2 regions of the Parashewanella sp. 2210YD4-3 genome follow, and region 1 is predicted to be linked to the other one. Evidence: predicted binding sites of a transcription regulator. Region 1 holds the regulator's gene; the other holds the start of a gene.
What was found. Region 1 encodes sigma-54, which starts transcription at its own class of promoters, with help from an activator protein. Its sites were predicted from a motif close to GTTGGCACGNNNNTNGNNT; they were not measured.

Region 1 (11,598 bases):
GTACGTGATAAAGCCATTATGGAACTGTTTTACTCCAGTGGGCTTCGCTTAGCCGAACTTGCCGGATTAAATGTCGACGACTTTAGCGACCACCTAAAACAAGTCACAGTGATCGGTAAAGGCGGAAAAATGCGACTGTTACCCGTTGGCTCCAAGGCTGTCGAAGCATTACAGAATTGGTTAGCAATTAGAGAAAGTATTCACACTGAGGATAAAGCGGTGTTTGTTACCCAAAAAGGCAAACGCTTATCCCATCGAAGTATTCAAATTCGACTCAACAAGTGGGCTCAACAACAAGGACTTTCAAACAAAGTTCATCCACATAAGTTGCGTCATTCATTCGCCACCCACATGTTAGAAGCCAGTTCTGATCTAAGAGCCGTACAAGAATTACTGGGGCATGCCGATTTATCTACCACTCAAATCTATACCAGCTTAGACTTCCAACACTTAGCAAACGTTTACGACGGTGCTCATCCGAGAGCCAAAAGAAAGGAAAAATGATGCGCAGTTACCTTGGCCTTAATCAAATCCAAGTCATCAGTTTCGATCTAGACGACACCTTATACGACAATCGCCCCATTATCATTAAAGCTGAAACTGAATTTCTCAAGTTTATGCAGCAAATCGCTCCTGCCCAACATCAGTGGCAGAGAGAGCATTGGCTCAGTCAAAAACAACAGGTATTACAACAATCTCCCGAATTGTCCCACGATACTTGGCAAAGCCGCGAGCAAACGTTGAAATACACGTTGCAACAACAAGCAATAACAGCGCTTCAAGTTCAACAGTTTACTCACCAAGGCATGGAACATTTTTTATTCCACCGCAGCAACTTTACAGTCCCTCAGTCTAGTATTGAACTTCTTGACAGTTTAAGTCAGCACTACCCGCTAATTGGCATATCCAATGGAAATGTTGACCCAGGTCGCATCGGCATTGCTGACTATTTCCAGTTTATTTTACATTCTGGAAATGGGTTAAGAATGAAACCGGCACCAGATATGTTTGCTCTGGCTTGTGAACGCTTACAACTGGCTCCTGAACATATTCTGCATGTGGGTGACAATGCCCAAGCCGATGTATTTGGAGCCAGAAATTTTGGCTGTCAGGCTGCATGGCTAAATCCGGGCTATGGCCAAACCGAAAAACAGACGCCAATAACCACCTTGCCTCATATTGAACTGAGTGATATTCAACAACTTCGCTATTTACTTCCATAATCATTACCACGTTGAGTATGTGAAACATTCATTAGCGCACAACATTATGATTTTTAAAGTTTATTAACAGTTGAGCAGTTGACTTTCACCCTGTTTCATCCTTATTAGAGCTCAGCCATTTAGCGCTGTTCGCTGCACCTTGACGTCGCCTTCGATCTAAGCGCTGACAATATTCGGTTAGCGCCATGAGATTACCTGCAGGGCCTTTAAACATCTTGGTAAACCGAGAACACAACCTCAGCCAATTCTCAATTGGCAGGTTTAACCCCATCAAAATTCGCTCACTTTTTACCATGTGTTCGCTGTCTTTATTTACTAAGCTTGATGCCGTTTCTTCCACTAGCTTGATATAATCTCGCATACCAAGCGGTAAGCATTTTTCGTTCTCACTAATATCTTGATGATTGAATTTCATTAGTTCTTTTGGTTGCACGCCTTTCAATTTGGCATGAATACGACGCTGAATACTTGTAAATGAAGAATCTTTGGGTTTGTCGGAGACTTTTGCTCTGATCGGGTTTAGATCCACATAAGCCATGCAGGCCAAAAGAGCCGTTTCGTCTAACAGAGCTTGAGATTTAAATCGCCCCTCCCAAAATCGACCTTTGCATTCGTCTTCTTTATTCGCTAAACGAGCGATTGGTTCATTGAGGGCTCTCATAAACCAACTGATATCGCAAAGCCGGCTTCGATACTCGATGATTTGTTTCGCTAACTCTCGTTTTTTTAACTTTGATAAAGAGTCACCTTGAATAAATGACTGGGTTAAAGGAGTTCCCTTATGCAATTGATGCCACTGCTCTACTACTTTTCGCTCCGACCAGTCCTTGGCTTTAACAAGGTCCACATGCAATACCACATGCAAGTGATTTGACATCACAGCATAAGCACAAACATCAATGGCAAAGATTTCTGCAAGTTGCAAAATGCGTTGCTCAACCCAACCACGTCGATGCTCATAACTCTTACCTGTGAGCTTATCTTGCCCACATAAAAATGCACGACGAACACATCGCGAGATGCAATGATAATAAGGGGTATCTTGCAGGCTAACTACACTTTTTCTTGAGGCTGGCATCCACGACTCTCCTTGTCTTTAGCGGATATTTTATAAGCGTAGGCAAGGATTATAATTAATGCAAATAATTATGGGTGTCTTAATAAATTATGAGTTACACAAGTGGGTTGAGTATGTCTTCTATCGTTTCATGGTTTTGGAGCCAGTACGTTTGTATATGGCATTGACCAGCGCCCACAGTGTGTCTTTGGGTGTCGTCGATAAAAAAAGTGGTTTCAGGGTTAGCGTCAGCTATGCTCAATACTTTTCGAAAAGCTTTAAGCTCTGGCTTTCGTGCTCTGATTAAATGCGAGTAAAAGGTGAAGTCAAACACTTGCTGCAAAATATCGCATTGAAATTGTTGCTGTAAGATCAACTGTAACGCTTCATAATGAATCGCATTAGTATTTGAAAACAGTATCAATTGGTAGCGGTGCTGAAGTTTTAATAACAACTCTATTCGTGCAACAGGTAAGTCAAATAGCATTGCATTCCAAGCACTATCGATTTCACCATCAGCTAAGGCCAAGCCTGACAACGCTCGAATTTTGTTTCTAAAGGCCTGTGGCGTTTCCAGCCCCTTCTCAAAACGGTCAAAGAATGGCTGTTGGGCATTTTGATGATAACAATTAGAAAATTCGTCAAAACCTAACGCAGCGAAAGCTTTGTCAGTGGCCAGATAATCTAAATTTAGCAATACGCCGCCGAGATCCAGCAGTAATGTTTTAATTTGTGTCATTGCCTGAAAATTGAATAAAGATAACGCGTTGAAGATAAAGGAAGGAGTCTGTACCTAGTCTGAATTAGAATCTGTTAAGGCAGGATATAATCAAAATAAGAGGGAAATTGTCTTTAACCTAAAAGCATCAGTTGGCTAAATCCTCAAGCGAAAAAAAAATGATCGTTAGTAAGGTGTAGCTTGCAGCAAGTAGTTATTGTACATGCAAAAGTTACAACGCAGTTAACGGGTATTTTAGCAAGCTTGTGGTCGTAAAGCGTTTCATCCATTGGATGAACTTAGAGATTATAAACTGAATTTGCCATTCAAAGAGTTATTAACTCAATTAGCGTTCAACTGATGTTTTTAGATTTAACAAGCTTCATCAAATTTATCATCAATCAGCTGGCAAACCGCATTTAATGCCGCTTTCGCATCTTTGCCTGTCGCAATAACGTTAATGGCTTTTCCCATACCAGATTCAAGCATGAGTAACCCAAGAACACTGGAGGCCGATGCCGATTTCTCACCTTGTTTAAGCGTGACTTCGGCATCAAACTCTGAGGCTAATACCGCTAATTTTGTAGCCGCTCTTGCATGCAGTCCTAATTTATTGCAAATCAGGACTTCTTTCTCAAGTGTCGGCATTGGTCAATTCCTTATGCCGCGCCTCTACGTTACGATTATTTTTTCTCAGATGTTCAGCCAATTGCTCCACAATAAAAACGGAACGATGTTGTCCACCTGTGCACCCTATCGCAATGGTTAGATAACTGCGGTTGTTACGCTCAAGCTGAGGAAGCCAAGTATCAATCAAGTTAGCGATTTGCCAAATGAATTTATTTACTTCAGGCTGAGCATTGAGAAAGTCTTGTACCGGCTTATCTAACCCAGTGAAAGGTCGTAATGTTTCTTCCCAATGAGGATTAGGTAAGAATCTTACATCAAACATAAAGTCGGCATCTTTAGGTCGTCCATGTTTAAACCCAAAGGACTCCACGTTGATCACCAGATCTTGCTCAACACGCCCTAATAAAATTTCTCTAATTTTGTCGCTGAGTTGATAGGCATTGGATTTAGAGGTATCAATAAAATGATCCATCATCTTAGACATGCCAGACAACAGTTCACCTTCGATTCGAATCGCTTCTGGTAAGCTTTTACATTGATATGCCAGCGGATGTAAACGCCTAGTTTCGGTATATCTTTTTAGTAAAACATCATCGCTCGAACTGATAAAAAAGCTAAGAATTTCAATCCCAGTCAGGCTTTTAAGCTGGCGCTCAAATACTTTGTCTTGTTCAGGTAGATTACGAACATCAACGCTGATTGCCACTAATTCCTGATTCGGTTTTAGTTCTTCAATTAAACCACCTAACAAAGTCATAGGCAGATTATCAACGCAGTAATAGCCCAAATCTTCAAGTACTTTGAGTGCAACCGATTTTCCGGAGCCACTTCTACCTGAAACAATGACTAATTTCATGCAGTGATCACCTCATAGAGTTCTTGTTCATCATTAATACGACGTAACTGCTTTAGCGTTTGCTTATCACTGAGCTTTTCAGCCATAGCCGATAAGGTGCTGAGGTGTTGCTGGCATTGATCAGACGGCACCAACAGCGCAAACAAGATATCCACCGGCTGTTTATCAATGGCTTCAAAGGCGATGGGTTGCTCACATTTGATCAACACCGCAATTGGGGTATCAATGTTATCTAATCGACCGTGAGGAATGGCAATTCCGTTACCAATGCCGGTACTGCCCATTTTTTCACGGGTGAGTAGACTTTCAAAGATTTCTTGAGAAGAAAGTTCAGGATACTGCGAAGCGACTAAGTCACTGATCATTTCCAGTACTTTCTTCTTGCTGCCAGGCGTTGCACAAGTGGTGCATTCCGGCTTCAAAATGATGTTTAATTCCATCGTTAATATTTTATCAACTTCTCTTTATGTTTGATCACTTGACGATCCAATTTAGCTACCAATAAATCGATAGCCGCGTACATATCATCATGTTGTGATTTGGCATAGGCTTCTTTGCCATTTAAGACCAAACTGGCTTCTGCAGTTTGATTTGTTTTTCGAACATTGAGTACGATGCGCACATTATTGATCTGTTCGATATGACGTTCAAGTTTTGCCATTTTCCCGCTGACATATTCTTTTAGTGATTCAGTAACATCCAACTGCTGACCATTTTGTTGACCATTGATCCGGATTTGCATATCCATTGCCTCCTGTCGTTGTTAACTGCCGCTTTATTTCATCATAAGCTCTTTCGCTGGTTTGATGGTGGGATCATCATCGCTTCGCGGTATTTTGCGATGGTTCGTCTTGCCACTTTGATCCCTTGTTCTCCTAGCAGTTGCGCAATCTTATTATCACTGAGCGGTTTTTTCTGATTCTCTTCTGCCACCAGTTTTTTGATTAGCGCTCGAATCGCTGTTGAAGAACATTCTCCGCCATCATCGGTTCCAACATGGCTAGAGAAAAAGTATTTCAGTTCAAAAATTCCTCTTGGAGTGTGCATGTATTTTTGTGTCGTCACTCGCGATATCGTCGACTCATGCATTTCAATTTCTTCAGCGACATCATTCAAAATCATCGCTTTCATAGCTTCAGGACCATGTTCAAAAAAGTTGACCTGATTTTTTACAATACAATTGCACACCTTTAATAATGTATCGTTACGGCTCTCTAAACTTTTAATAAACCACTTAGCATCTTGCAGGTGACCGCGAACAAATTGGGTATCATCTCTACTTCGACTGGTTTTGGCCAGCGCGGCATATTGCTGATTGAGTCCTATTTTTGGCATCACATCTGGATTTAATTCCACTTGCCAACGCCCATTTTTTTTACTGACAGACACATCAGGTATTACATATTCATCGTCTTTACGGCCAATATTCAATCCCGGCCTTGGGTCCAAACTCTGGATCAAATTCATCGCAGCTTTGAGTTGTGGTTCTCTAAGCTTAGTTTTTTTCAGTAAAGATCGAAAGTCTCGTACAGCAATCAAATCAATGTGATGCTGAATAATGTTTTTCGCTTCAGCCAAATAGGGGGTTAAGTCGTCAAAATGCGAGAGTTGCAAATATAAACACTCTGGTACGTCACGAGCGGCAATACCAATAGGATCAAAATGCTGTACTCGTTTTAACACCGCCTCTACTTCATCCATTTCAATTTCAGGGTCACCCATAGCCTCTAAAATATCATCTAGTGACTGGGTCAAATACCCACGCTCGTCGATGGCTTCAATTATCGCAGTGGCTATCGCGTAGTCCGTGCTCGAAAAAGGCGTGAGGTTTTTTTGCCATTCAAGGTGTTCGTATAATCCATCACTGGTTTCGCCTTGAAACGGAAGGTCATCAGCAGGTAAAGCACCACTGCCAGAAGTAGGCATAGCCGTAAAGGTTTCATCCCATGTGGTATCCATGGGCAGTTCTTCAGTCAGCTTTTCTTTGCTTAGGGACTCTACAGTGTCAGGAATCTCAGGCTCAACTATATCTTGGCTTTCGTTTTGATTGATTAGCGAATCCAGCTCGACTTCAGGTGCCGTTTCTGACTCAGTCTTTGTCGATGCCAGTTCTTCTTCTAATTCCAATAATGGATTAGATTCAAGTGCCTGTTGAACTTCTTGATGTAGCTCTAATGATGAAAGCTGTAGCAAGCGTATGGCTTGTTGCAGCTGAGGCGTCATTGTGAGCTGTTGTCCTAACTTAAGCTGAAGCGACGCTTTCATAGTTACCGCTGATCCTTCTTATTGTTTTTGTTGGCGCATGGGAAAGCTCCCTAAAAATAATCACTACTATAACGTGAATTGTTCTCCCAAGTACACTTCCCGAACATGCTTATCATCAAGGATGGCTTCAGGTGTGCCTTCGGCTATCAAGCTGCCGTGGCTAACAATATAAGCATGCTCACATACATCCAGTGTTTCACGAACATTATGGTCGGTGATCAACACCCCTAATCCACGATCTCTCAATTGTTCAATGATTTTTTTAATATCAATCACAGAGATAGGATCGACCCCAGCAAAAGGTTCATCCAAGAGAATAAATTGAGGATTCGCGGCTAACGCACGGGCAATTTCTACTCGACGACGTTCACCGCCTGATAAAGCCATACCTAAGCTGTCACGAATATGAGTAATATGAAACTCTTCAAGCAAGTGTTCTAGCTGTTCTTCGCGCTGTTGTTGATTAAGTGATGCACGCATTTCTAATACCGCCATGATGTTTTCATAAACGGTCAATTTGCGAAAAATACTGGCTTCTTGTGGTAAGTAACCAATACCTTTACGAGCGCGCATGTGCATGGGATCTAATGTGAGATCATCGCTGTCGATAAAAATCTGGCCCTTATCACTTTTGACTAAGCCCACCACCATATAAAAAGTCGTGGTTTTACCTGCGCCATTGGGGCCAAGCAGACCAACAATTTGTCCTGTTTTTACTGATAAGCTGACGTCCTTTACCACTTGTCTGGATTTATAGCTCTTTGCAAGATGTTTTGCTGTCAGGGTTTTCTGAGTCATTGTTTCTTCTCAGTTTCAGTCTTAGGCTTTGAAGATGATTTTTTATTTTTACTGCGTGCTTCTTGGTAGTTTTCAGCCGGAATAATCGTTTGCACTCGGTCATTGCCATCACCCGAGCTTGCCGCTGTCACATGCTGATTTGCAATATTGTAGCGAATGGTTTCCGCTTTCATTTTACTGCCACCAATATCAAGCTCAGCGCTACCTTTTAGCACTAAGTCACCGCTAATACTGTCATAACGTATATTGTAAGCACTAGCCGTTCCTAGCTCACCACTGTCTAAAATTTGAGAAAAAGTAGCGGGTTTACCTTTGGCAGCAAATACCTTGTGACCACTTTTATCATCACTCACCGCACTCATTTCATCAGCGTAAATCTTAATACTGCCCTGAGTAATTTTTACGTTTCCAAAATACGACAATTTATTATTTTTCAAATCACCGGCTTGGCTTTTGGCGCTAATACTTAGGTCTTGTTTTAAATCATCTTGCTTCGCTACGGCCGAAAAGGTCATCATTGTGCAAAACGCTGCCAGCAATATATTATTTATTCGCTTCATAGGTTCCTGTTACCTGATCATTTAAGCGTACAGTTTCATTATTAAAATCGGCAAAAAGGCCTTTACCTTGGCTTTGAAATCCATTGCCTTTAATGTAAACCATGGCATCCGTAGTCATGGTTTTACTATCTAAATCTAACTCAACATAACGGGTACTAACACTTTGAATGGGCTCTTTTTTCCCAATGGCTTCAAGCTTTACGTCCCAGTCTAAATAAGCTTTTTGTGTATCATCTTTTTTTAGACGACCTTCTTTAGCAGAAATGCGCCAAGGGCTGTCACTGCCCTCACCGTAAAGCCAATATACCGGCTCGGTAAATAAGGTCGTATCACGAGTAGCGAAATGCTCCATGTGCTTAGCTGTTACTTTACTGCTTAAATGACCTTGCTCGTCATAGGCGACACTATTGAGATCGGTAGCCATATAGTCAGGCCGTTCTATTTGAGGGCCTTGAGCAATTTTATCGCCTTGTTTTTGTTGTACCTGCCAATACAGCACCAGTGCGGTACTGAAAAAAACAATAATGGCGAGGGTCACTCGATTCATACACTCATTCCCTGAGCCGATTCAAATAGCCCCTGAGACTCCAAAATCAAGTCCGCTAATTCTCGCACCGCACCATGGCCGCCGTTCATCGTCGTGATCATATTCACTTGTTGTTTCACGTAAGGGTGACCATCTGCAACCGAAACCGAAAGTCCAACATGTTTCATGACGGGTAAATCCACCATATCGTCACCAATATAGGCGACTTGTTCAGGCTTAAGTTCAAACTTACTGAGCAATTCATTAAATGGCACTAATTTATCATCAATACCTTGATAGATATGTTCAACGCCCAATGCACTCATTCGATTTTCAAGTAATTGCGACTTACGACCAGTGATCACCGCCAAATGAAAACCAGCATTTAGCAACGAACGAACGCCAAAACCATCACGAGTATGAAAAGCTTTTAGCTCTTCTCCACTATTGCTTAAATAAATACGGCCATCAGAAAACACCCCGTCAACATCAAAGATGATCAGTTTGATCTGTTGCGCTTTATTCCAAACGGTTTCGGTCACTTCACCATATAAAGTTGGCATCATAGTCACAGTTAAATTACTCCGGATTTGACCATATCTAGCATGTTCAATGCCCCAACTGGACATTGTGCGTCATCCACCACAATCAGTCCATTAATGTTTTTTTCATCCATTAACTTAAGTGCTTCTGCTGCCAGCACATTTTCGGTGATGGTAATACAATTTGAAGTCATTACTTCTGAAATATCAGTATTGCGTAAGTGTATTCCAGCATCAATAACTCGACGTAAGTCACCGTCAGTGAACACGCCAAGTAACTTCCCATCATCATCGATAATCGCGGCCATCCCAAGCCCTTTGTTGGAAATAACGTATAAGGCTTCAGTAATCTTCACAGTTGGCTGAACCAAAGGCAATTGATCGCCTTTATGCATAATATCAGCGACTTTTAGCAGCAATTTACGGCCTAGGCTGCCACCGGGATGCGATAAAGCAAAGTCATCTTTGGTGAAGCCTTTGGCTTGCAGTAATGCCACAGCCAATGCATCACCCATTACTAGGGTTGCTGTAGTACTTGAGGTTGGTGCTAACCCTAAAGGACACGCTTCTTCTGGAACTTGAATACAAAGGTGGATATTGGCTAATTTAGCCATGTTAGATTCAGGCACACCAGTGATAGAAATGATCGGTAAGCCCATACGTTTTATTACTGGGAATAAAGTTAGTATCTCTGAAGACTCACCAGAGTTAGAAATGGCAATGACAATATCGTTAGCCGAGAGCACACCCAGATCACCATGACTGGCTTCGCCAGGATGAACAAATACGGCCGGAGTTCCTGTACTTGCCAAGGTAGCCGCAATTTTATTGCCAATATGCCCAGATTTACCCATGCCCATTACAATCACTTTGCCGGAACAATTCAGCATTAGTTCACATGCTTGTGTAAACTCATCAGAATTAACATAATGGTATAGGCTGTCCAACGCCGCTTTTTCTATATCAACCACTTTACTGCCCCACTGCTGGAGCTGAGTTTTATTCGCCATCGTTATCTATTATTATCCGACCTGATTCCATGAATAACATTTTCGCTGGTATTGCAACAAATTGAAAGCCTCACCTGACGTATTGATCAAAACAAAAATGCCATAAAAAAGGATAATTCATGGAACTTAGATATAATTTTAGCCATCTTAAGTGCATGATACTGTGCTCGTCCCCATTGTAGAAAACAACGTTCAACGGCTAGCAAATAAACAATTAACTACTGATAATCAATTAGTTACTAATGTTTCGCAATGAGTTACAATTCGGGAAATTTTAAGTCATTCATGACATCTTTGGCTTCACTTGTTGTACCAGTTTACACATTTTCGTACACTGTTTTATTTTGTATTTCCCGTTGAGGGATACTCCTTTCGAATAAGGCTCTAAATGGACAATCAAACACCAAATTTGGTAGAAGTGAGGAATATGAGCTTCAATCGAGGCTCAAGAGCGATTTTTAAAGACCTCAACTTAACGATTCCTAAGGGAAAAGTCACAGCCATCATGGGCCCTAGCGGTATTGGTAAAACCACGCTGCTTAAATTGATGGGTGGGCAACTCACGCCAGATTCTGGTCAAGTATTATTTGATGGCCATGATATCCATAAGGTTAGCCGTAAAGCGTTATTTAATTTACGCCAACGCATGAGTATGTTGTTCCAAAGTGGCGCTCTGTTTACCGATATTAATGTCGCTGACAATGTGGCTTTTGCACTGCGTGAACACTCTAACTTACCCGAAAGCATCATTAACACCATTGTCGCGATGAAGCTGGAAGCCGTTGGCTTAAGAGGCGCTGGTAAACTTATGCCGAATGAGCTTTCGGGAGGAATGCAACGTCGAGCGGCACTCGCCCGTGCGATTGCACTTGAGCCAGAGCTGATCATGTACGATGAGCCTTTCGCAGGTCAAGATCCCATCGCCATGGGCGTGTTAGTGAAGCTGATCAAAGAATTATCAGAATCACTAAACCTCACCTCAGTAGTGGTGTCTCATGATGTAGTTGAAGTGCTCAGTATTGCTGACTATGTGTATGTAGTCGCCGATAAAAAAGTGATTGCCGAAGGCACACCGCAGCAGCTGAAACAGTCAGATAACCCACAATTACAGCAATTTATGGGGGGCGAACCAGATGGCCCAGTACCATTCCACTTCCCTGCACCAGATTACAAAAAGGAGTTAATGGGTGAGAATCGTTGAGCGTATCACCGCACTTGGGCACAATGCTATTGAATTTATTTCTGGATTCGGCCGTGCCGGGATCATGCTATGGAATGCCATAGTTAATGTGCCACGATTCAGAAAAGGCACGCCTTTACTGATCAAACAGCTGTATGTGGTTGGGGTGCAATCTTTTGTTATCATCACCATTTCAGGCCTATTTATTGGCATGGTGTTGGCGCTGCAAGGCT
Region 2 (11,598 bases), on a different contig from region 1:
TTCATGGCTTTATTGTTGGTTACAGATTTAGGTGATAAGGAAAGTGTGAATTTTCTCGAACACTTAACCTCAAATATGAAAAAATATTAAATTAAGCTAAAACCGTAAGTTAACCCATTTAAAGCGCTATTGCTTATTAATTTTTTTTAATAGATTCAGGGCGTGTTGACCTTTCAGGATTAAATTTTGTGCTATTTGAGCACTTTTCTGTTCAAGGCGTGAGCAGTGAAGCTTAGCCATCTAAGTAAGCTGGTCACAACAAAGAACAGGGAGTGCTCAAAAGCATCGAAGACAGCGTAAATTGGTACTTTCTTTGAAACTGAGAGCTGCTGCGTTATCGCTTGTTTAAGTGGCCAGCCACACTTCACAAACTCTGCCTTGCATAAGACAACCAATTTATCACTGCAAAAACAATCACGAAAGATCAACACGCCCTAGTATACAAATACTACTTTTATTCATTTGGCATAATAATTAGATTGTGTTCTCAAAAAGAAACCAATAGTTCTTAACGCGAATCCTTGGCATACCCTTTGCTTTATCTCTCACATAACTCCATCTCGTCAAAAAAAAGTCATGGGAGACGAACATGCAAATTGGTGCTAGTTCTTTGTATACAGAGATGCAAACGATGAAAGGGGAGATTACTCCTTCAATTTCTCCGCAACATCATGGAATGCGTGAGATTAATAATGTAAATTCGTCAAATTTTAATGACGTTCTTGCGAATGCCATTGGCAATGTTAATCAACTTCAGGCGACATCAGCCGATTTATCGACACGATTAGAAATGGGTGATACCTCAGTAACGCTTTCCGATACCGTTATTGCACGTGAAAAAGCCAGTGTTGCATTTGAGGCTACGGTACAAGTTAGAAATAAACTGGTTGATGCTTACAAGCAAATAATGAATATGCCTGTTTAATGGCGTAGAAAAATAGTAATCGCTTAAGAAAAATAAATAGCAGTAAAGCAGGTAAGAATTTTGAGCACAGAACTCACCGTTGGTAGCCAGTCATCAGAAATCAGTACAACTAATTCTGGAGCGGACCAAGAACATAAATCAGGTATGCTTGAAGGCCTAGGTAATACTAATACCCTTCGTCAAATTACTATGATTTTAGGTTTAGCTGTATGTTTGGCATTGGCGGTTTTCGTGTTGCTTCTTGCCTCGGAAGATGAATATCGACCACTTGGGAAAATGGAAACCCAAGAACTTATCCAAGTGTTAGATGTGCTCGATAAAAATAAAATCAAATATCAACTTGATGTCGATGTAGTGAGAGTACCTGAAAACAAATACCAAGAAGTTAAACTACTGTTGAGCCGTTCTGGCATCGAAAGTAGCACTAAAAAAGATGACTTCTTAAATCAAGATAGCGGCTTTGGTGTTAGTCAACGTATGGAGCAAGCTAGACTGAAGCACAGTCAGGAACAAAATCTAGCTCGAGCCATTGAAGAACTTAAAAGTGTTACTCGCGCTAAAGTGATTCTGGCGTTACCAAAAGAAAATGTGTTTGCTCGACGCAAATCACAGCCAAGTGCAACGGTGGTGATCACGACTCGTCGTAGCGGACTAGGACAAGAAGAAATTGATGCCATCGTTGATATTGTGGCATCAGCGGTACAAAACCTCGACCCTAGCCGTGTGACAGTAACAGATTCAGCAGGTCGATTATTAAATTCTGGCAGCCAAGATGGCGTGTCAGCAAGAGCACGTCGTGAGCTTGAAATCGCACAGTCAAAAGAAGACGAATATCGTAATAAAATTCAGTCTATTCTTATCCCAATCCTAGGCCCTGAAAACTTTACTTCTCAAGTAGACGTTGGCATGGATTTCACGGCCAAAGAACAAACAGCTAAGCGTTTTAATCCGGCTCAAGCAGCGGTAAGAAGTGAGCAAACCTTAGAAACTAATTCAGGTGCTGGATTTGTTGGTGGAATCCCTGGTGCATTGACCAATCAGCCGCCAATGAAATCTGAAATTCCAGAGCAAGTAAGTGAATTAACTCAAGAAGGTTCCGCTGAACGTTCAGGCAGCTCCCATCGTGAAGCCACGAGAAACTTCGAAGTAGACACCACCATCAGTCATACTCGTCAGCAAATCGGCATTATCCAACGTATCAGTGTATCGGTTGCGGTTAACTATAAGCCCGGTGCTGTCGGTGAAGATGGACAATTAAATCGTGAGCCCCGTACAGAAGCGGAACTGGCGAATATTCGTCGTTTGCTAGAAGGGGCGGTTGGGTTTAATTCAGCTCGCGGTGATATGTTGGAAGTGGTTACCGTACCATTTATGCAACATGAATTTGAAGCCGCGCCGAAGCCTGAACTATGGGAACAGCCTTGGTTTATGCGAGTGGTGAAGTTTGTGCTGGCGGCCATTGTAATTTTGGTTTTAATCCTGACGGTAATGCGCCCTATGTTCAAACGTATGGCTCATTCCGGTGCAGATATGCCACAGGAAAAAATCATTCCGGGTAGTGAATTGGCTGAAATTGAAGACCAATATGCACAAGAAACCCTAGGATTGATTAACAAATCTGATGGTGAATACAGTTATGCCGATGATGGGTCGATTTTAATCCCCGATCTTCACAAAGATGATGATATGATCAAGGCTATTCGTGCACTGGTAGCCAATGAGCCAGAGTTGTCTACCCAAGTAATTAAGAGTTGGTTGCAAGAAGAAGATGCCTGATATTGTAGAAAGCCCATCGAATACTGATGCTTCATCATTTGATGTAAGTACGCTAACGGGCGTTGAAAAAGCCGCTATTTTATTGCTGAGCTTAAGTGAAGCGGACGCCGCGTCAATTTTACGCCATCTTGAACCAAAACAAGTTCAACAACTGGGTATGGCAATGGCCTCGACTCAAGATTTCGGTCAAGAAAAAGTCATTGGTGTTCACAAACATTTTTTAGATGATATTCAGCAATTTTCTGCCATTGGTTTTAACAGTGAAGACTTTGTTCGTAAAGCACTGACCGCAGCCTTGGGTGAAGACAAAGCTGGTAATATTATTGAACAAATCATCATGGGCAGTGGTGCTAAAGGCTTAGACTCATTGAAATGGATGGATGCCCGTCAGGTGGCGACCATTATTCAAAACGAGCATCCTCAAATTCAAACCATTGTCTTGTCTTATCTCGAGCCTGATCAAGCCGCAGAGATTTTTGCACAATTCCCTGAGAACACTCGTGTCGACTTGCTAATGCGTATTGCAAACTTAGAAGAAGTTCAGCCAGCAGCATTACAAGAGTTAAATGACATCATGGAGAAACAGTTCGCAGGTCAAGGTGGTGCTCAAGCTGCGAAAATGGGTGGCTTGAAAGCGGCTGCCGATATCATGAATTACTTAGATACTTCTATTGAGTCACAGCTTATGGAAACCATGCGTGAATCAGACGAAGAGATGGCGCAGCAAATTCAAGATCTCATGTTTGTGTTCGAGAACTTATTGGATATTGACGACCGTGGCATTCAAGCGCTACTGCGTGAAGTTCCACAAGAAATATTGATGAAAGCACTGAAAGGTGCGGATGATTCAATGAAAGATAAGATCCTTGGCAATATGTCTAAGCGAGCGGCTGAGTTGTTGAGTGATGATCTTGAAGCTATGGGCCCAATCCGTATTAGTGAAGTTGAGTTGGCACAAAAAGAAATTCTTGGTGTGGCTCGTCGTTTGAGCGAAAGCGGTGAAATCATGCTAGGTGGTGGAGGCGGTGATGAGTTCCTCTAATTCTGATGCTGTCGCCGAAGAATTTAAGCATTGGCAAATACCTGATGTTACAGACGTTGAATCTGAGCAGCAAAATTTATTTGGACGAACTCAAGCTCAATCGCTCCCTAAAATAGAAGAAGAAAGTTTCACTCCGCCAACGTTAGCCGAAATAGAAGCGTTGCAACAGCAAGCGGAACAAGAAGCAAGAGAGCAAGGGTTTCAACAAGGTTTCAATCAAGGTCTAGAGAAAGGTAAACTTGAAGGCTTAGAAAAAGGACACGCAGAAGGCTTCACTCAAGGTAAAGAGCAAGGGCTCGAGCAAGGATTAGCTGAAGCTAAAGATCTATTGTTGCGATTAGAGCAATTGGCGCAACAACTTGAACAGCCTTTATCTGTTGTCGACACTCAAATTGAAGCCAGTTTAGTTATGCTAAGCTCTAGTCTTGCTAAAGCCATTGTTGCCACCGAAATTCAAACCAATCCGCAACATATACATAATGTATTGCGCCAAGGTATTGAGTCGCTGCCACTAAAAAATCAACCTGTTAACGTGCGATTGAATCCGCAAGATGTTGAACTTGTGGAGCAAGCATACAGCGCAACCATGCTCGAAAAGAAACAATGGCAATTTGAAGCCGATCCCTCTTTATCAGTAGGTGATTGTTTTATCGAAAGTCAAAAATCCTCGGTCGATCTTAAAGTTAAAAATCGAACCGAAGCGGTATTAATGGCCTTGACTGAGCAACAATTCCATCTAGAAAAGCAACTCCAGCAAGCTTTATTTGAGCAAACTCAAAAAGCCACACACATCTCTCCTCAAGAAGTACCAACTCAAAATGAATCTACAGAGATCCAAGAAGCTCAAGAACCAGCTTGATCAATATTGTCAGCAAGTAACGCCGTTTCGTGCCGTCGCTAGCGGTCAATTGGTTCGAGTGGTTGGGTTAACGCTAGAAGCCAGTGGTTGTCGAGCGCCAGTAGGCAGTCTCTGTTCAATTGAAACCATGGACGGGGAATTAGTCGCTGAAGTCATTGGTTTTGATGATGAATTGTTATATCTGATGCCCATTGACGAACTCAGAGGTGTTTTACCCGGAGCAAAAGTGGTACCGCTTGGTGAAAAGTCAGGCCTGAATGTCGGAATGTCATTATTAGGTCGTGTACTGGATGGTAGCGGTCAGCCAATTGACGGCTTAGGCGGTATTCAAAACTCAGAAAGCGTTTCTACTCATTCTGTGGCGATGAACCCATTATCACGTCGTTCAATTTCTGAGCCGTTAGATGTTGGTGTTCGCGCGATTAATGCCATGTTAACAGTAGGTAAAGGGCAGCGAATGGGCTTGTTTGCTGGTTCTGGTGTAGGTAAGAGTGTTCTGTTGGGCATGATGACCAGAGGAACAACAGCTGACGTCATTGTCGTTGGCTTAGTGGGTGAGCGTGGCCGAGAAGTAAAAGAATTTATTGAAGAAATTTTGGGTGAAGAAGGGCGTAAACGGTCTGTTGTTGTGGCCGCTCCTGCGGATACCTCGCCTTTAATGCGCTTAAGAGCCTGTGAAACATCAACTCGTTTAGCCGAATATTTTAGGGACCTTGGTTATAGCGTACTGCTATTGATGGATAGCTTAACCCGTTACGCTCAAGCACAACGTGAAATAGCGCTTGCTGTTGGTGAACCGCCAGCAACCAAAGGTTATCCGCCCTCTGTATTTGCCAAATTACCGAGGTTGGTTGAGCGAGCGGGCAACGGTGGAGGTGAGCAAGGTTCAATTACTGCCTTTTATACCGTGCTGACAGAAGGGGATGATCAGCAAGATCCGATTGCCGATGCATCCCGTGCCATTTTGGACGGTCACATTGTCCTTTCTCGTGCGCTTGCCGAGTCTGGTCATTATCCTGCCATAGATATTGAAGCCAGTATCAGCCGTGTTGCACCTATGGTGGTGAGTGACGATCACTTAAACAATATGCGTAAGGTTAAGCAGATGTACGCCCATTATCAGCAGAATCGAGATTTGGTATCGATTGGTGCTTACAATCAAGGTAGCGACCCGATCTTAGATAATGCTATTCGATTGCAGCCTGCAACAAATGCATTTTTACAGCAGGGAATGAAAGACAGTTTGAGCTTTGATGATTGTGCAATGATGTTGTCTCAACTTGCCGCCCAATGTTAGTTCTTAGAGTGTGACAATGGCCAAAGATCCTCTACATACCGTATTAAAACTGGCGAAAGATGAAGAAGAGCAAGCTTCACTGCAATACCGCAGTGCCAAGCTAGACGAACAAAAAGCTCGTAGCCAGCTAAATGCATTAAACACTTATCGTTTGGATTATATGCGGCAAATGGGGGATAAAGTGGGAAGCAACTTATCTTCTTCTCAATATCAACAATTCCATAAATTTGTCGACCAAATTGATCAAGCTATCAAGCAACAAGTCGAAGCAATCAGGCAAACCGAAGAGCAGCTTAAGCATCGACACCAACATTGGCTTGAAAAGCAACAAAAGCGACAAGCGGTTGAAATGCTGTTAGAAAAAAAAGAACAAAAACGACAGGCGGCACAAGCTAAATCAGAACAAAAAATGATTGATGAGTTTGCGATACAGCAGTTTTTTCGTAGGAAAAATCATTAACTTTAGTTTCAAACAGTCGTTGTTACTGACGGTGGTGGTAATTGTGGGATATGTTGGTCAAGCAAGTTTTGAACTCTAGTGTCATTTTTTTCAACTGCAATCTGATAGGGACACCTATTATATTTATCTGGAATAAATATACCTTTTGGGAAGGCTTTTGCTAAGCAAGGTATGTGTAATAATCTTCTTTGATCAACAGCTTGGCGTAGGGGTAACCTATTTTCTCTGTCTGCTAACTCCGCTAATTGGGGGGAGTGTTTAAGTAATAATTGAAATACCTCTATTTTTTCTGAGTTGATAGCATAGGAAAGTGGTGAGCCACCATTAATATCTTGAACAATAGGGCTAACTCCCATTTTGAGTAATTGTTTACAAAGATCAACATGATCAAATTCGGCTATAATATGGTACGCATGAATTTGATTAAATTTGGAGACCAATTCTGCTTGATGAGTGCCTATTATTTTGGCTGCAATTTTTACTTTTCCGTTAATTAAGGCATAAAAAAATACTGATAAATGCGAATCAATGGGAGTATTTACTGATATCCCCGTTTTCTGTAATACAGTATTGAAAATTTCAACGTTGTCTCTGTCACAAGCAAGCTTGATGAGTTCTTTATGGTCGTATTCTTTTAAACTTAGTTGAATAAAAGCAGTGGCAAATAAACTTTTTACGGTTGGGTAGTCTCCTTTGGTTATGGCTGTCGTCAATAGCTCCATTCCATCTATTGGAATGCTCTGATCGCTTCTGCAATTTAATAGAACTTTAACCCTGCAAGCATCATGATGCTTTATATAACCTCCAAGCATTTCTTGGGTCACTTGGAAACTAACTTGTGCTCCATTATTTATTAATAACTGCAGATGTGTTTCTTGCACGTGCTGATTGCGTATAGCCCTTGATAAAGGGGAGTAACCTTCACCATCTATGGCATTAATTGACGTTTTATTTGAAAGTAATTCAACGAGTTCTTTGAAAACATTGAATGGGATGTTTGGTTCGAAGTTTTTTAACAAAATATGTAATGCAGTAGGGTTACCTGTGCTGGCTTGTGTGAATGGATCTGCACCTTTTGATATTAGAAACTTGATAATATCAATTCTTGCATCTTGTGCTGCGATTTCAAGTGCGTTTGCTGTGATGTGCTTCCCTAGTTTACCTCTATGATTAATGTCCATGACACAGGGAAACATGGCTTTTATCAGGTTCAGCATTCCTTGTTTTACTGCGATATGAAATGGAGTTTGAGCGTAGCAATCTAATATAAAATCAATATATAAGTGACTTGGGCATAATCTAGATACTATCTGTTCAAGCTTTTCAACTTTAGCCGAGCGCAGATGGGGGTTATAAGCAAGATTAAACATCGGAATTTTTCGATCTGAATCAAGATCATCGATTTGTAGTCCATTATTAATCAAATACTCCATTTGGTTCAAAGTGCCAAAAGCGCAGGCATAATGAAGTAAACTCCCTCTTTCGAGATCAGTAACGTGTATATTAGCACCCGCTTTTATGAGATGTTCATACATTTCCATTTGATTATGGAATAGTGCCACCATTGGTGGATAAAAACCGTCGAAGGGGAGATTAATGATGTTAGGATTTGACTTAGCCAATAGTTTTAAGGCTTCTAGATCTCCGTTACCACAAAGCTTGGACATTAATAAAGGTTCGATATTATTTGGCTCCAATCCTCTAGTGACCTCTTCAGGCTCGAATCTCCTTGTGCTTTGCTCCCAGCAAAGTAATTTTAGGGCAATGTTAACGTGACCATTTTTGATCGCGATATAAACAGGGGTAAGGGTTTTGTCATCTGTTGAATAGCAAAGTTTGGCACCATGTTGCAATAAGGTTATGGCACATTGCTCGTACCCCGATTCGCAGGCATGATAAAGTGGAGAAACATATTTAGCATCTAATGTATTGATAAGATTGGGGTCACCAGCCAATAGTGAAACAATGGCCTGATGACCTTTTTGGGCGGCGATATGCAGTGGTGTTTCCCAATGAGTCTCAGTTCTCCTTAATGCATTAGCTTGTCTTGTCATTAAAGCATTTACAGATCTTAAATCACCGTTTGTGCAAGCTAAGTGCAGTGGAGAGCAATTATCGTAATCAGTTAATTCTATGTTTACACTTGCCCCTTGGTTGCAGAAATACTCCACGCCTTCTGAAAAGCCCAGATAGCAAGCAATATGTAATACTGGGGCGTTGATCGTTTGTGAGTTTATTTGAAATGGAATTGGAGTATCAATGCTATCTAAATGAGCCAATAGCTGTTTAACTGTATTTATTTCTCTTGAGCGGATAGCATTAACTAGCCTTGTATTTAAAGCTTGAGCATCATGCCGTCTATCAGGAGCGTTGATCGGTGATTTTGGTTCAACAGTAGCTAACATATCGCATTCTCTCAGGCTATGAGAGTCTCATCTTAACAGCCTGTATTAACTGAAATTAGTTTCAGTTTTTATATCTTATAACAGAGTTGTAAATCATATTGATTTTAGCTTGGCATAAATCGTGCTTTCTCTTTTTATAGATAAATGTTTGACGGTCAGTTTCAAGCAGTTGCTTAGAGAAGGAAATTATAGTGTCGCAAGTTAATCCTCTATCATTTACGTCCCATGTTTCAGCGGAAAATTCGGAAAACGAAGTGGCGTTGTCGGATGAGGCTACTGTGGATTCAACAAGCTTTGCACAACAACTATCTAAGCTTTCAGAGCCTGAAAAACCTGCGGCTAGTGACCTAGATAGTTCTCAGCAGCAAGCTGATGAAGAAACATCAAAAGAGCAAGACTCTGGTCAGGATTCATCTGAAAACAAAGCGCCATCGCCAGAGTCATTGTTAGAACAAATCAATGACTCTAAAAGCTATCAAACGACAGTAAGCCCCGTGACGAATGTGCAAAACGGTGAGTCTTTGCCGCTTGAACAAAGCGATAAAGATAAAGCAAGCGATGACGTAGAAGCCGATGTTGAAAAGCTTGATGTGTTAGTTAAGTTAAATGCAAAAACATCGGTAGAGACTCAACCTGATGGTGACTCTACTGATGCTGAGCTGGTGTCTAAGCTCGATAAAGCGAAAGCCAATTTAGAGGTCACTCCAAGTTCAAAAGAAGTTGATGCAGATGTTAAATCTGTTCAGACAGAGTTGGCGCCAACACGTCAAGTGTCAGAGCAAGCGGCTACTTCTGTAAAAGAGTTAGGGAAAGTAGCGGAAGCTACCACGGCTAAAGCTAGCTTAGAACCGAACTTAACTAAAGAGCAAGCTAAGGCTATAGAATCAGCTTCTTTGCAATCTCAAGATGGTAAAGCATCACAAGAGCTGGAAGCGAATAAAGATAGTAAAGTCCAAGTAAAAATGGCTGAAGCTTTTAACGCTATAAAGCCAAAATCAGAAATGCCAACGGCGAAGGTTGAGCTGGCCAAAGCGTTAGAAACAACGTCGATGGAGACGTTAGAGCCGACTCCCGTAGCTGAAAGAGTAAATCAATTACAAACCCAAAGCCCGCTATCGTTGCAGCAAATGCTGACTCCAGAAAGCAAAACTGACGTACCTCAACTGCATGTATCATTAAGACAGGGGGCAGAGCAAACTGTGCAAATGCAGGATATGATCCAGCGTTTTTCTCCTGTGATGAAACAGCAGCTGGTTGCCATGGTTAATAAAGGCATTGGGCAGGCTGAAATCAGACTAGACCCTCCTGAACTTGGTCACATGATGGTACGCATTCAAGTGCAAAATGAACAAACTCAAGTACAGTTCCAAGTGGCGACACCACAAGCTAGAGATCTACTAGAGCAAGCACAACCAAGATTAAGAGATATGCTGGCTGAGCAGGGGCTAAATTTAGCTGATAGTCAGATTTCTTATCATGATGGTGGACAGCAGCAAGGAAGAGAGCAAGGAAATGGACATGGATTTTCTGGCTCAGGTGCTCAATCAGAGTTTGAACAAGAAGCAAGTGAACAAATAACGCTCAAAGTCGCAACAAACCCAACCTCAGTTATAGATTATTACGCTTAAATCGTTACCATTACCCGATTGAGCTTGAAAGAACTAAGTAAGGAAATTTAGCTATGGCAGATGAAGAAACGCTAACGGTTGAAGAACAAAAAAAGAAAAGCCCGTTAATGTTGATCATTATCGCTGCGGTTGCTGTGTTGATTCTCGGTGGTGCAGGCGCTTTCTTTTTCCTCTCTGGTGATGATGCGTCAGAATCAGCTGAGCAGATGCAAGGCTCAAACTCTACTGAGCAAGCGGCACCCATGAAGCCAGAAGTGGCCAGTTATGTGCCTTTACCAAGACCGTTTTTGTTCAACCTTACAGGCACGAAAAAGCCTGTGTTAGTACAAATTAAAGTGCAGCTACAGGTAAGAGGTAGCTCGGTTGAAAATGATGTGAAAAAGCACATTCCTCTGATTGAGTCTGCGTTATTATCGACTTTTAGTGGTGCAGATGCGCAAAAGCTCAGCACACAATCAGGAAAAGATGAATTGCGTCAACAAGCCTTGTTAAGTGTACAAAATGCGTTAATGCCGATTCTAGGTAAGCATAGTGTAGAAAAAGTATTGTTTGTTGGATTTGTGATGCAGTGATGAACTGCTTTTTTAGGAAAAGGCCAATCAGTGAGTGACTTACTAAGCCAAGATGAGATTGATGCGCTACTTCACGGGGTTGATGAGGTAGAAGAAGAGGTTGTCGAACAAAGTATTGACGATGCTCTATCGTATGACTTTTCGTCTCAAGATAGAATTGTTCGTGGCCGTATGCCAACGCTTGAAATCGTCAACGAACGTTTTGCTCGTCATCTTCGGATCAGCATGTTCAACATGATGCGTCGAACGGCTGAAGTGTCTATCAATGGCGTGCAGATGCTGAAGTTTGGCGAATATATCCACAGTCTTTTTGTACCTACAAGCCTTAACATGGTGCGTTTTAGCCCGTTAAAAGGTACTGCGCTCATTACCATGGAAGCTCGTTTAGTCTTTATTTTGGTGGACAACTTTTTTGGTGGCGATGGTCGCTTTCATGCCAAAATCGAAGGTAGAGAGTTTACTCCCACTGAACGCCGCATTATCCAGCTGTTGTTAAAAATCATTTTTGAAGATTACAAAGATGCTTGGGCTCCTGTTATGGATGTGGAGTTTGAGTACTTAGACTCTGAAGTTAACCCTGCCATGGCTAATATTGTCAGCCCAACAGAAGTGGTGGTGATTAACTCATTTCATA

Region 2: the regulator sigma-54 is predicted to act here: its motif matches at 8,873-8,891, upstream of AC1EU0_RS08025 (flagellar hook-length control protein FliK).

Annotation. Positions count from the first base shown of each region.
Region 1 covers NZ_JBWQOG010000016.1:39,027-50,624, reverse strand. Annotated here, with positions in the region: gene xerC (tyrosine recombinase XerC) at 1-504, shown strand, start outside; gene AC1EU0_RS18400 (HAD-IA family hydrolase) at 501-1,223, shown strand; gene AC1EU0_RS18395 (transposase) at 1,309-2,301, opposite strand; gene AC1EU0_RS18390 (HAD-IA family hydrolase) at 2,396-3,019, opposite strand; gene AC1EU0_RS18385 (HPr family phosphocarrier protein) at 3,371-3,646, opposite strand; gene rapZ (RNase adapter RapZ) at 3,633-4,484, opposite strand; gene ptsN (PTS IIA-like nitrogen regulatory protein PtsN) at 4,481-4,924, opposite strand; gene hpf (ribosome hibernation-promoting factor, HPF/YfiA family) at 4,927-5,226, opposite strand; gene AC1EU0_RS18365 (RNA polymerase factor sigma-54) at 5,268-6,749, opposite strand; gene lptB (LPS export ABC transporter ATP-binding protein) at 6,816-7,547, opposite strand; gene lptA (lipopolysaccharide transport periplasmic protein LptA) at 7,544-8,107, opposite strand; gene lptC (LPS export ABC transporter periplasmic protein LptC) at 8,091-8,654, opposite strand; gene kdsC (3-deoxy-manno-octulosonate-8-phosphatase KdsC) at 8,651-9,196, opposite strand; gene AC1EU0_RS18340 (KpsF/GutQ family sugar-phosphate isomerase) at 9,208-10,185, opposite strand; gene mlaF (phospholipid ABC transporter ATP-binding protein MlaF) at 10,574-11,386, shown strand; gene mlaE (lipid asymmetry maintenance ABC transporter permease subunit MlaE) at 11,373-11,598, shown strand, end outside.
Region 2 covers NZ_JBWQOG010000004.1:173,156-184,753, reverse strand. Annotated here, with positions in the region: gene fliE (flagellar hook-basal body complex protein FliE) at 590-925, shown strand; gene fliF (flagellar basal-body MS-ring/collar protein FliF) at 986-2,701, shown strand; gene fliG (flagellar motor switch protein FliG) at 2,694-3,743, shown strand; gene fliH (flagellar assembly protein FliH) at 3,730-4,602, shown strand; gene fliI (flagellar protein export ATPase FliI) at 4,562-5,899, shown strand; gene fliJ (flagellar export protein FliJ) at 5,916-6,359, shown strand; gene AC1EU0_RS08030 (ankyrin repeat domain-containing protein) at 6,368-8,764, opposite strand; gene AC1EU0_RS08025 (flagellar hook-length control protein FliK) at 8,956-10,392, shown strand; gene fliL (flagellar basal body-associated protein FliL) at 10,446-10,964, shown strand; gene fliM (flagellar motor switch protein FliM) at 10,995-11,598, shown strand, end outside.